Regions from separate parts of the Neisseria sp. P0021.S007 genome, predicted to be linked through region 1. Evidence: predicted binding sites of a transcription regulator. Region 1 holds the regulator's gene; each other region holds the start of a gene.
The links. Region 1 encodes FNR, which switches genes on or off when oxygen is low (the NO sensors DNR and NnrR bind a similar motif). Its sites were predicted from a motif close to TTGATNNNNATCAA; they were not measured.
Positions count from the first base shown of each region.

Region 2: the regulator FNR is predicted to act here: its motif matches at 2,604-2,617, upstream of ACTHUR_RS03125 (cytochrome-c peroxidase).
Region 3: the regulator FNR is predicted to act here: its motif matches at 1,598-1,611, upstream of gnd (decarboxylating NADP(+)-dependent phosphogluconate dehydrogenase).

Region 1 is NZ_JBQCXA010000004.1:97,976-102,082, forward strand. It holds gene hemN (oxygen-independent coproporphyrinogen III oxidase) at 1-983, opposite strand, end outside; gene fnr (fumarate/nitrate reduction transcriptional regulator Fnr) at 1,146-1,880, shown strand; gene ACTHUR_RS07015 (CysB family HTH-type transcriptional regulator) at 1,967-2,917, opposite strand; gene ACTHUR_RS07020 (OmpA family protein) at 3,360-4,107, shown strand, end outside.
Region 2 is NZ_JBQCXA010000002.1:22,019-26,125, reverse strand. It holds gene ACTHUR_RS03140 (methyltransferase) at 1-425, shown strand, start outside; gene ACTHUR_RS03135 (BolA family protein) at 493-741, opposite strand; gene ACTHUR_RS03130 (FKBP-type peptidyl-prolyl cis-trans isomerase) at 868-1,197, opposite strand; gene ACTHUR_RS03125 (cytochrome-c peroxidase) at 1,336-2,511, opposite strand; gene efeU (iron uptake transporter permease EfeU) at 2,907-3,731, shown strand; gene efeO (iron uptake system protein EfeO) at 3,744-4,107, shown strand, end outside.
Region 3 is NZ_JBQCXA010000002.1:40,493-44,599, reverse strand. It holds gene ggt (gamma-glutamyltransferase) at 1-1,373, opposite strand, end outside; gene gnd (decarboxylating NADP(+)-dependent phosphogluconate dehydrogenase) at 1,856-3,304, shown strand; gene ACTHUR_RS03230 (D-2-hydroxyacid dehydrogenase) at 3,500-4,107, opposite strand, start outside.

The sequences.
Region 1 (4,107 bases):
CCTTGGAAGTTGCGTTGCAGGAAGCCTTCTTTGAGGGCGATGGAGAGTTCGTCGTCAGGTTTGGCAAAGTGGTCCATGCCAATGAAAACGTAGCCGCGCTCAGTCAGGGTTTGGACGCAATATTGCAGCATATCGAGTTTTTCTTCGCTGCCGGGAACGACATTGGTGTCGATACGGCGTTGCGGTTTGAAGATATGCGGCAGGTGGGCGTAGTGGTAGAGGGCGAGGCGGTCAGGGTCAAGCGACAAGACCGTGTCGATGGTGGTTTTGATGCTTTCGGTGTTTTGGTGCGGCAGGCCGTAAATCAAATCGACACTGACGGATTTGAACCCTGCTTCGCGGGCGGCATCGATGACTTCTTTGGTTTCTTCGTAACTTTGGATACGGTTGACGGCTGCCTGCACTTTAGGATCGAAGTCTTGAATGCCGACACTCATGCGGTTGAAACCGAGTTTGCCCAGTTTGAGGACGGTTTTGCGGCTGACTTTGCGCGGGTCGATTTCGATGGAGTATTCGCCGTTGGGGATGAGCTGGAAGTATTTGCGGATCATTTCGAAGACGCGTTCGAGTTGGTCGTCGCTTAGGAATGTCGGCGTGCCGCCGCCGAAGTGGAGTTGCGCAAGCTGGTGTCGTCCGCCTAAATGCGGTGCCAGCAACTCCATTTCTTTTTCCAGATACTGGATATAGGCATCGGCACGGCTTTTGTCTTTGGTAATGATTTTGTTGCAGCCGCAGTAGTAGCAGATGGTATTGCAGAAGGGGATGTGGATGTAGAGTGAAAGGGGTTTGTTGAGCGCGCCCATGTTACGCAGGTTTAAAGCTTGGATATATTCGGCTTCTTTAAAGCCTTCATGGAAGCGGTCGGCGGTCGGATAGGATGTATAACGTGGACCGCTTGATGGCAAACTGGCAATCAATTCGCGGTCGAATTCCGGTAATTCATTGTTTGTGTTAGTGTTATTTGAGATAGGGATGATTTTCATGGTCGGGGCTTGTAGTATGAAGTAAGGAAATTAGGGAAAATTTTAGTCAAAATTTCGATAGTTTGGTAGAATGCCTCATAATGATATGCCAACTTTGACATGGGTCAATAGTTATTCGGCTTCATCAGGGATTGAGAGAACTAAGCAAATTAAAGGTGCGTTATGGCCACACACAATGCAACACATCAAATGAAAACCTTGTGTTCCACATGTTCTTTACGCGAGCTGTGTTTGCCTGTCGGACTGATGCCTAACGAATTTTCACAATTAGACGCGGTTATCCGTCAAAGCCGCCGTCTGAAAAAAGGTGAATACCTGTTCCGTGCCGGCGAGCCATTTACCTCTTTGTTTGCCATCCGTGCGGGCTTCTTTAAGACAACAGTCGCCAGCCAAGATGGACGAGACCAGGTAACCGGCTTTTTTATGTCGGGCGAGCTGATCGGTATGGATGGGATTTGTTCCCATATTCACAGCTGTGATGCTGTGGCTTTGGAAGACAGCGAGGTATGCGAGCTTCCGTTTACACACATTGAAGAACTCGGTCAGGATATTCCCAGCCTCCGCTCTCACTTTTTCCGCTTAATGAGTCGCGAAATTGTTCGAGATCAGGGCGTTATGCTGCTTTTGGGCAATATGCGCGCTGAAGAGCGATTGGCAGCATTCTTGCTCAACCTGTCTCAGCGTCTCTATTCACGAGGCTTCGCCGCCAATGATTTTATCTTGCGGATGTCGCGTGAGGAAATCGGCAGCTATTTGGGGCTGAAGCTGGAAACAGTCAGCCGCACCTTGTCTAAATTCCATCATGAAGGCTTGATTTCGGTTGAACACAAGCACATCAAAATCTTAGATGCGACAACCTTGAAGAAAATGGTTTCTGGTTGTTCGCACGCTATCTGAATCTTAGGCCGTCTGAAATATTTCAGACGGCCTTTTTAACAAGAATTAAAGAATAATTGTTAAGTTACGCAAGTGATAGTCAGGTATTAAATTGAAAAATCTTCAACAACCGGCGTGTACAGAATGCGGTCGACTACTTCTCTGGTCAGTTTCGGTGCAAACATCTGGATAAAGTCATACGCGTAACCGCGCAGGTAAGTATCCGAGCGTAAGGCTATCCAAGTGGGCGACGGTTCAAATAAGTGTGCCGCATCAATAAGCTGTAAATCTTGATCGACAACGGGATCGTACGCCATTTTGGCCATCAAACCAACGCCCAAGCCTAAGCGGACATACGTCTTCAATACATCTGTATCGGCAGCCGATAAGGCAACATCAGGTTGCTCAATATGCGCTTTATTAAATGTACGCGCAATGCTGCTGCCGGAATTAAAAGCAAATTCGTAAGTAACCAGCGGAAAAGAAGCCAAATCTTCAAGGCTTAAAGGATTGCGGCAGTCCAAAAGAGGGTGGTCATGCGGAACAATCACGGCATGGTTCCATTCGTAGCAGGGCAGCTTGCCTAACTCAGGATGATCATCAATCTGTTCGGTAATAATTGCTAAATCTGCTTCGCCGCTGCTGACCATTTGCGCAATCGCAGAAGGGCTGCCTTGTTTGATGGTCAAATTGACCTTAGGGTAGTTTTTGACAAATTCCGCAACGATTTTGGGCAAGGCATAACGCGCCTGGGTATGCGTTGTCGCGATGGTCAGCGAACCGCTGTCATGATCGGTAAACTCGCTGCCGATATTTTTAATGTTTTGTACATCGCGCAAAATTCGTTCCGAAATTTCTAACACGGCTTTGCCCGGTTGCGAAACGGAAACCACACGCTTGCCGCTGCGGATAAAAATTTGGATACCCAATTCTTCTTCAAGCAGGCGGATTTGTTTGGAAATGCCGGGCTGGGATGTGAAAAGCGCATCGGCGGCTTCAGAGACATTCAGATTGTGCCGGTAAACTTCAAGGGCGTAACGTAATTGTTGCAGTTTCATGGTAGCAGTACCGAATACGTTGTTATTGTGGATTTTGTGCGACAAACGGCATGTAATTTAACATATTTTGCCCAGTTTTGCCCCGAGTTTTGAAAATGGTTGTTTTTAATGAAAATATCTTTTAATGATATGAAAACAGGAAATTCAGGAAAGAAGAGGGAAAGGGGTTTTGTTGTTTTTGTACAACTTTAGGTAGGTGAATTGTCTGATTTTGCCCTAAATTAATGACACAAGATTGATTTTTCGGCATGATTAACTACTAGGAAGCAGGCACTTCATGATTGTTTGAAGGCATCGAGTATTGACAGTTTGCCTTGCGCTTCTTTATAGTGCAACCTGATATATCCGATTTGCCGCTGTTTTGATACTGCGGCCTGTATATTGGTACTTTGCAGCGGTTGCTTTCCTAGTCCGCCGCATAACAATTTGATGAGGGAATAAAATGACCAAACAGCTGAAATTAAGCGCATTGTTCGTTGCCTTGGTTGCCTCTGGCACCGCTATGGCCAGCGAAGCGCACACCAAACACGGTTACACCGTAAGCAGCCAATCTCAAGAAATCGTCCGTAACAACTACGGCGAATGCTGGAAAAACAGCTACTTCGACAAAGCTACCGAAGGCCGTGTTGAATGTGGTGACCGCGAAGCAGTTGCTCCTGTACAACAAGCTCCTGAGTATGTTGATGAAACTGTTTCTCTGTCTACTAAAACTCTGTTCGGCTTCGACAAAGACAACCTGCGTCCTGAAGCTCAAGAAAACTTGGATTCTTTGGCTCAACGCCTGAGCAACGACAGCGTACAAACTGTACGTGTTGAAGGTCACACTGACTTCATGGGTTCTGAAGAATACAACCAAGCTCTGTCTGAGCGTCGTGCCAACGTAGTTGCTAACTACTTGGTAGGCCGTGGCGTTGCTTCTAGCAAAATCTCTGCAGTAGGTCTGGGCGAGTCTCAAGCTCAAATGACTGCTACTTGTGAAGCTGAAGTTGCTAAACTGGGTAAAAAAGTTTCTAAAGCTAAGAAACGTGCTGCCCTTATCGCTTGTATCGAACCTGACCGTCGCGTTGATGTTAAAATCCGCAGCGTTGTTACTCGTCAAGTTGCTCCAGGCCAAACTATCGAAGGTCAAGGTGAATTGCCTGCTACTGATGAAGGTTGGATCCCAGCTCCTTACAATGGCGTTCACGGTT
Region 2 (4,107 bases), on a different contig from region 1:
AAACCGACGGATTATTGTTTTTCACGCACTTTGGCCGCGACAGTCTGACCGAGCTGACAGGCCGTCTGAACCATGAAGGCATCGAATGCGAAGCGCCCACGCTGATTGATATGCACGACTTGGGCGATATGCTCGCCGACAACGGCTTTTACGATCCGGTAACCGACACGGCCAAGCTTGAATTGAGCTATAAAAAAGCCGGGACGTTTTGGCAGGACATGGAAACCTTGGGATTGTGGAATGCGTTGAAGTTCAGCAATCCGCAAGCGGCTAAGGAATGTGTGGATAAGATTTTTGCCAACGAAGGCCGTCTGAACATCACGCTTGAAACCGTGTACGGCCATGCCGTGAAGAAATTGGTGTTGCCGCAAGGAGAGAACGTGGTGCAGTTTTTCCCGAAAAAACAGATGCAGGCCGGAAGCTGAGGGCTGCTTGGGTTTGAATGCAAAAAGGCCGTCTGAAGTTTCAGACGGCCTTTTGTTTGATTCCGAATTAAGCCTGTTTGGCCGCCCATTCGGCCGGCGTGGCGGCAACGGAAATCGACAGCGCGTGCAATTCGTTGCTTTCGAGTTGCGGCTTGAGACCGTCTTTAATCAGGCGGTGGCGGGCGAGGCGGGCTTTGCCTTCAAATGAGGAGGAAACGATTACGGCGAAGAAGTGATGGCCGTCGCCTTCGACTTCGACGTGTTCGCAAGGGGTAACGCCTTCAATCAGGGTTTTGACTTGTTCGGGTAAAAGCATGGGGGTTCCTTGGGAAATGGTTTGCTTGTAAAAGAGGGCATTATACCGAATCTTGATAAAAACAGGCCGTCTGAAAAACCAAACTTCGGGTTTCAGACGGCCTCGGTCTTTTGAAGCGTCAAATGCTTATTCGTACACTTTCAGCAGCTCGACTTCAAAAATCAAAGTCGCGTGCGGAGGAATCACGCCGCCGGCACCGTGTGCGCCGTAGCCCATTTCGGAAGGAATGGTCAGCTTGCGTTTGCCGCCTTCTTTCATGCCGCCGAAGCCTTCGTCCCAGCCTTTAATCACTTGGCCGACGCCCAGAGTGATGGTCAGCGGTTGACGGCGGTCGAGGCTGGAGTCGAATTTGGTACCGTCTTCCAACCAGCCGGTGTAATGTACGGTGATTTCTTTGCCTTTGACGGCTTCTTTGCCGTGGCCTTCTTGCAAGTCTTCAATAATCAGGCTCATGATGTTCCTTTCGGATGTATGGTGAAAATCGGCTCAAGATTACCATATTGTGCGCAATCGTGAAACAAAGCTGCCCATATGGCCGGCAGCAAAAAGGCCGTCTGAAACGGATTTTCAGACGGCCTTGTTTTATGCTAACCCTTATTTGTTGTCAGGTTGGGATTTGACATCGTGGGAGACGGGCAGCTCAGGCATGGTTCGGGCAGACTCCGGAACATTGCCGGAAAGGGCTTTCAAGAAGGCAACGATGTTTTCAGTGTCTTCCGGAGCCAGGGTTTTACCCAATTGAGCTTTCGCCATGATGTTGACGGCTTTATCCAATTCCCAAACGCTGCCGTTGTGGAAGTATGGATAGGTACGTTCAACGTTTCTCAAGCCGGGAACACGGAAGAAGAATTCGTCTTCGGCTTTTTTGGTTACGTCCGCACGGCCTTTGTCGTGTTTAGGATCGTCGATGTGTTTCCAGTAAGGACCATCCACCAAACCGAATTTTTGGAACATGGTACCGCCCAAGTTGACGCCGTTGTGACAAGCGATACAGCCGTTGTCCATAAATGCGCGTACGCCTTTGCGTTCTTGTTCGCTCAGGGCAGATACGTTGCCTTTCAGGTAGTCGTCCCAACGGGTCGGAGTCAGCAGGGTACGTTCAAACGCGCCCAATGCAGTGGTGATGTTTTTAAAGGAAACCGCGCCGTCTTCAGGGAATGCGGCTTTGAATTTTTCTTGGTATTCAGGGATACCGGCGATTTTGGCGGCGGCATCGGCTTCGGTCGCGTTGGCCATTTCAACCGGGTTGAGCAATGGGCCGCCGGCTTGTTCTTCCACATCGGCGGCACGGCCGTCCCAGAATTGGCTTCCCAACAAGGCGGCATTCAGGGCAGTCGGGGGGTTACGGGCGCCGAATTGGCTTTTGTGGCCCGCGCTGGTCGGCATGTTGTCTACGCCAGCAGTTGCCAAGTTGTGGCAGGAGTTACAGCTGACGGTGTTGCCTTTGGACAGGCGGGTTTCGTACCAAAGTTGTTGGCCGAGTTTGACCTGCTCTTCGGTAAACGGACGGATTTTTTGCATTTCGGCCGCATCAGGCAAAGGTTTGAACACGGTTTGCGCGCGTTCCAACAGGGCTTTGTCTTCGGCAGAAACATCGGCGGAATTTTGAGGGGCCGAAACAGCGGCGGTGCTTGCGGCAGCATCGGCAGCGCTCGCGGCAGAAGCCGCTTGAGGGGTTTCGGTTGTTTGAGCCGTTTTCTCGCCGCAGGCGGTCAGCGCGGCAGAAACGGCCAAAGCCAAAGCGATTTGGTGGAGTTTTAAACGTGGCATAGGAGGGTTCCTTTGTTATGCGTTTGTTATGTCATGGATTGCTGATTGCACCAGCAATATGCCAACTATAAAAGATAAGGCGGTTTTAATTTTTGTTGTAAATCAACCTTTTAAATTTGATAAATTCTGAAAATATCACTGATAGGGAAATTTATACTATGGAACTTTTTTATTATTTATTTACAATTGCTTAGATAAATTAAGGCCGTCTGAAAAAATAAAATTCAGACGGCCTTATTCAGACGGCCTTTTAGTTTTTATTGATTACGTCCGTTATTTTATTTTAAAAAATCTTAATAAATATGGGGTTATTAAAAAATAAAAATAATTTGCGTTATTAAGCATAAAGCGTTATAAATGCGTTAACAAATGAACATTTCACTTTAGAGTTTTTTATGCTGATTGCTTTATTGATTATGCTGCGCGAGGGCATCGAAGCCGCCCTGATCGTCGGCATTGTTGCCAGTTTTTTGAAACAGTCGGGACACAGCGAGCTGATGCCGAAGGTTTGGCTGGGCGTGTTTTTGGCTTCGGTCATGTGTTTGGGTATTGGTTACGGCATTCATTCCGCTACCGGCGAGATTCCGCAAAAAGAACAGGAATTGGTGGTCGGCGCCATCGGCCTGGTGGCTGTGGCGATGCTGACGTACATGATTTTGTGGATGAAGAAGGCCGCGCGTTCGATGAAACAGCATCTTCAGGATTCTGTTCAGTCGGCCTTAAACCGCGGCAGCGGCCAGGGTTGGGCCTTGGTCGGCATGGCGTTTTTGGCTGTGGCGCGCGAAGGTTTGGAGAGTGTGTTTTTCCTGCTGGCCGTGTTCCAGCAAAGCCCGACGTGGTCTATGCCGATAGGCGCGGTGTTGGGTCTGTTGGTGGCGGTTGTCATCGGTACGCTGATTTATCAGGGCGGTATGCGCCTGAACTTGGCGAAGTTTTTCCGTTGGACGGGCGCGTTTTTGATTGTGGTAGCGGCCGGTCTGTTGGCCGGTTCATTTCGCGCGCTGCATGAGGCCGGCGTATGGAATGTGATGCAGGATATTGCTTTCGACACATCGAAATATTTGCATGAAGACAGCCCTTTAGGCGTGCTGCTCGGCGGTTTCTTCGGCTATACCGACCACCCGACCGAAGGCGAAGTCCTGATTTGGCTGCTGTATCTGGTTCCCGTCATGATTTGGTTTTTGCGCGGCAGTGCGCCAGCAAAAACGTTAACTAAATAAGAAGGAAGTAAAATGAAAAAATTCAATCTGACTGCTTTGTCTGTAATGCTGGCTCTGGGTTTGACCGCGTGTCAGCCGCCTGAAGCCGAAAAAGCCGCGCCTGCCGCTTCAGGCGCATCCGCTGCCGCCAATGCCGACGGTTCGGTCAATATCGGTGTGAACGATACTGCCTGCGAACCGATGGAATTGACCGTCCCCAGCGGCCAAGTCGTGTTCAACATTAAAAACGACAGCGGCCGCAAGCTGGAATGGGAAATCCTGAAAGGCGTGATGGTGGTGGACGAGCGTGAAAACATCGCCCCGGGTTTATCCGACAAAATGACCGTTACCCTACTGCCGGGCGAATACGAAATGACTTGCGGCCTGTTGACAAATC
Region 3 (4,107 bases), on a different contig from region 1:
TCCTCTCCGACAGGATTGAAGGCAAAATCGGTTAATTCGTTGTTGAGCAGATAACCGTTTGCCATCAGCCCCGAACCGAACGCGTTTTCAATCGAAGTCGTCATCGATACAACGTTACCGTCTTTATCCACAACCACCAAATGGCTGGTGGACGGCAGCTCGACCGCCATGCCCTGCGCGTATGCTTTGCCAAACTTGCCTGCCTGAATAGTTTCCAATGCCTTGTCAGCCTTGCGGATTTCTTCGGCACGCGGTTTCAAATAAGCTTGAGAAATCATGGCACGGGTCGGAACGTTTACAAACTTGGGATCGCCGACATAATAATCACGGTCGGCAAAAGCAATCCGCGACGCATCGCCTATCCAGCGCCAACTGTGGATATTTTCCGATCCCAACGCTTTCATATCCTGATTCTGCAATACGCCCAAAATCTGCCCCAAAGCGATTGCGCCGGAACTTGGCGCGCCCATGCCGCAAACTTCATATTCACGATACGGCGCACAAACCGGCTTACGCTCGATAACTTGATAGTTTTTCAAATCCGCCATGCTGATTTTGCCAGGATTATCCACAGCACTGGTAACGGCACGAACAATATTCTGCGCCTGCATTCCCTGATAAAACGGCGCACTGCCTTTTTCCGCCAATAGACGTACGGAACGCGCAAATTCAGGGTTTTTCAACACCGTTCCCGCAGCCAAAGGTTTGCCGTCAGGCAGGAAGTAAGCGGCGGTTTGCGGATAACGTTGCAAGGGTTCCAAATTTTGCTCGATGGATTTCGCCATACGCGGAGAAACAGCAAAACCTTGTTCCGCCAAAGTAATCGGTTTCTCAAACAAACTTGCCCACGGTAATTTGCCGTAACGCTTGTGGACATCTTCGAGCAGCTTTGGAATCCCCGGCACACCGACCGAACGGCCGCCGACCACTGCTTTCATAAAGCCCATCGGTTTGCCGTTTTCGTCCAAGAAAAGCCCCGGCGTTGCCGCTTTCGGCGCCGTTTCACGGGCATCAAACGTCGTCAGCTTTTTCGCCTTATTGTCCCAATACACCAAAAACGCACCGCCGCCCAATCCGGAAGACTGCGGCTCAACCAGTCCCAAAGTTGTCTGCATGGCAATCATCGCATCTATCGCACTGCCGTCGCGCTTCAAAATTTCATAACCGGCTTCAGTTGCCAGCGGATTGGCAGACGCCGCCATATAATGTTTGGCGCGGATTAATTTCTGCTCCGTCAGACCTGTTCCTTGCTCCGGCGCATGGTTGTCCACAGATACAGAGGGCAGGGAAACTTGGGGCTTTTGAACCGGCTGTTGCGCACAAGCGGCCAAAATCAAAACGGATAACAGTTTAATACTAAAGGAAAACTTCATATGCACACCCTTATTGACATATTTTCAGACGGCCTTTTCCCAGCTTAAATAAAAGGAAATATGAAAATAGCTTGAAATAAAAAACCATTTGACTATTTCTCTAGTCAATCAGTTCCAATTGGAGAAGTATAAAACAAGCTAAGATTGTGCACAGGCAAAAAGTTACCCACAGAATGGAGCGGCAGGAAAATTTTATCCACATCTGCAAACAAGGCCGACCTTACTTTATCCTCATCAAAAAATATTAGCTAAGTATTTGAAAATTTTTTGTAATCAAAGTTATCAACAATCTGTAGCAGCACTCAATATCATCTTCTATTTATTATTTAAAATCTAAATTATAGTTTATTTTCCTAAAGGCAAAGGCCGTCTGAAACGTAAAGGCATCTTTTCAAAAAATTAAAAAGTTAAGGATTGTTAAAAACGTGTAAATCAGCTAGAGTTACGCTAGATAAAATTAATCAATAACGGAGTTTCACAAAATGAAAGGCGACATTGGCGTAATCGGCCTTGCCGTAATGGGGCAAAACCTGATTCTCAACATGAACGACAACGGCTTTAAAGTTGTCGCATACAACCGGACGACTAGCAAAGTAGATGATTTTTTAAACGGCGCAGCCAAAAATACCAATATTATCGGTGCATATTCACTGCAAGATCTGGTTAATAAATTAGAAAAACCACGCAAAATCATGATGATGGTACGCGCTGGTTCTGTTGTGGACGACTTTATCGAGCAACTTGTCCCGCTTTTGGACCAAGGCGACATTATTATTGACGGCGGCAACGCCAACTATCCCGATTCCACCCGCCGCACCCACGAGCTGGCGGCAAAAGGTATCCGCTTTATCGGTGCCGGTGTATCCGGCGGTGAAGAAGGCGCGCGTCACGGTCCTTCTATCATGCCCGGCGGCGATGAAGCCGCATGGCCTGCCGTCAAACCGATTTTCCAAGCCATCTCCGCCAAAACGCCTCAAGGCGAACCTTGCTGCGACTGGGTCGGCCGTGACGGTGCGGGCCACTTCGTCAAAATGGTGCACAACGGCATCGAATACGGCGACATGCAGTTGATTTGCGAAGCGTACCAATTCATGAAAGACGGTTTGGGCCTGTCTTATGACGAAATGCACCAAATCTTCAACGAGTGGAACAAAACCGAACTGGATTCTTATCTGGTCGAAATTACCGCCGCGATTTTGGGTTACAGAGATGAAAACGGCGAACCTTTGGTCGAAAAAATCCTCGATACCGCAGGTCAAAAAGGTACAGGTAAATGGACCGGCATCAATGCCCTCGATTTGGGTATCCCGTTGACCCTGATTTCCGAAGCCGTATTTGCACGTTGCGTGTCCGCGTTTAAAGACCAACGCACCCAAGCAAACAGCCTGTTTGGCAAAACCATTACCCCGATTGAAGGCGACAAAGCCGCATGGGTCGAAGCCCTACGCCAAGCCCTGTTGGCATCCAAAATCATTTCTTATGCACAAGGCTTTATGCTGATCCGCGAAGCCAGCGAAAACAACGATTGGGCATTGAATTACGGCAATACTGCCCTCTTGTGGCGCGAAGGCTGCATTATCCGCAGCGCGTTCTTGGGCAACATCCGCGACGCATACGAGGCCAATCCTGATTTGGTCTTCTTGGGTTCCGATCCTTATTTCAAAGGCGTATTGGAAATTTGTCTGCCTGCATGGCGTAAAGTGGTGGCCAAAGCGATTGAGTGCGGTATTCCGATGCCTTGCATGGCTTCCGCAATTACCTTCCTTGACGGCTACACTTCCGAGCGTCTGCCCGCCAACCTGCTGCAAGCCCAACGCGACTACTTCGGCGCGCACACTTACGAGCGTACCGACAAACCGCGCGGCGAGTTTTTCCATACCAACTGGACAGGCAAGGGCGGCGATACCGCTTCAACCACATACGATATTTAATTTGCCCGGGCAAACAAAAGGCCGTCTGAGTATTTCAGACGGCCTTTTTATAGGGTTATCCACAATGAAGAATGAAATGATTTAATCTACTTGATAGATAACTTTATGAAATAAATAAAGATAAATAAAGGCCGTCTGAATATTTCAGACGGCCTTTAAAATTGTTCACAACCTTATCAACAGGTTTTCCATAGATTAAACCAGATTTTGCGGATTGCCGGCCACGAAGCGGTTGATGTTATCCAAAAGGATGTCAAACAGGCGGTTTGCGGCTTCTTGGCTTGCCCATGCAATGTGTGGCGTGACGATGAGGTTGGGCAGTCGGGCTTTCAGCAGAGGGTTGCCGTCGCGCGGCGGCTCTTGTGTCAACACGTCAAAACCTGCACCGCCGATTTGGCCGTATTTCAACGCCGCAACCAAAGCGGCTTCATCGACCAAGCCGCCGCGCCCGCAGTTGATGAGGATGGCGCCGGGTTTCATTTGTTGCAATTCGGCTTCGCCTATCATGTTTGCCGTTTGCGGTGTGAGTGGACAATTAAGCGACACGACATCGGCGGAGCGGATGGCTTCGTCAAAGGAAACATAGCCGTCGCGGACGCTTTGGGCATTTTTATGTTCGGCGAACACGACATTCATTTTGAAAGCCTGAGCATAAGTTGCCAGTGTTTTACCGATATTGCCGCGACCGAAAATCGCCAGCGTTTTGCCGTTCAAATCGCGCATCGGTGCGCCGAGGTAGCAGAAAAACGGCGAGTTTTCCCACAAGCCTGCCGCAACGTCGCGCTGGTAGGCAGGCAGGTTGC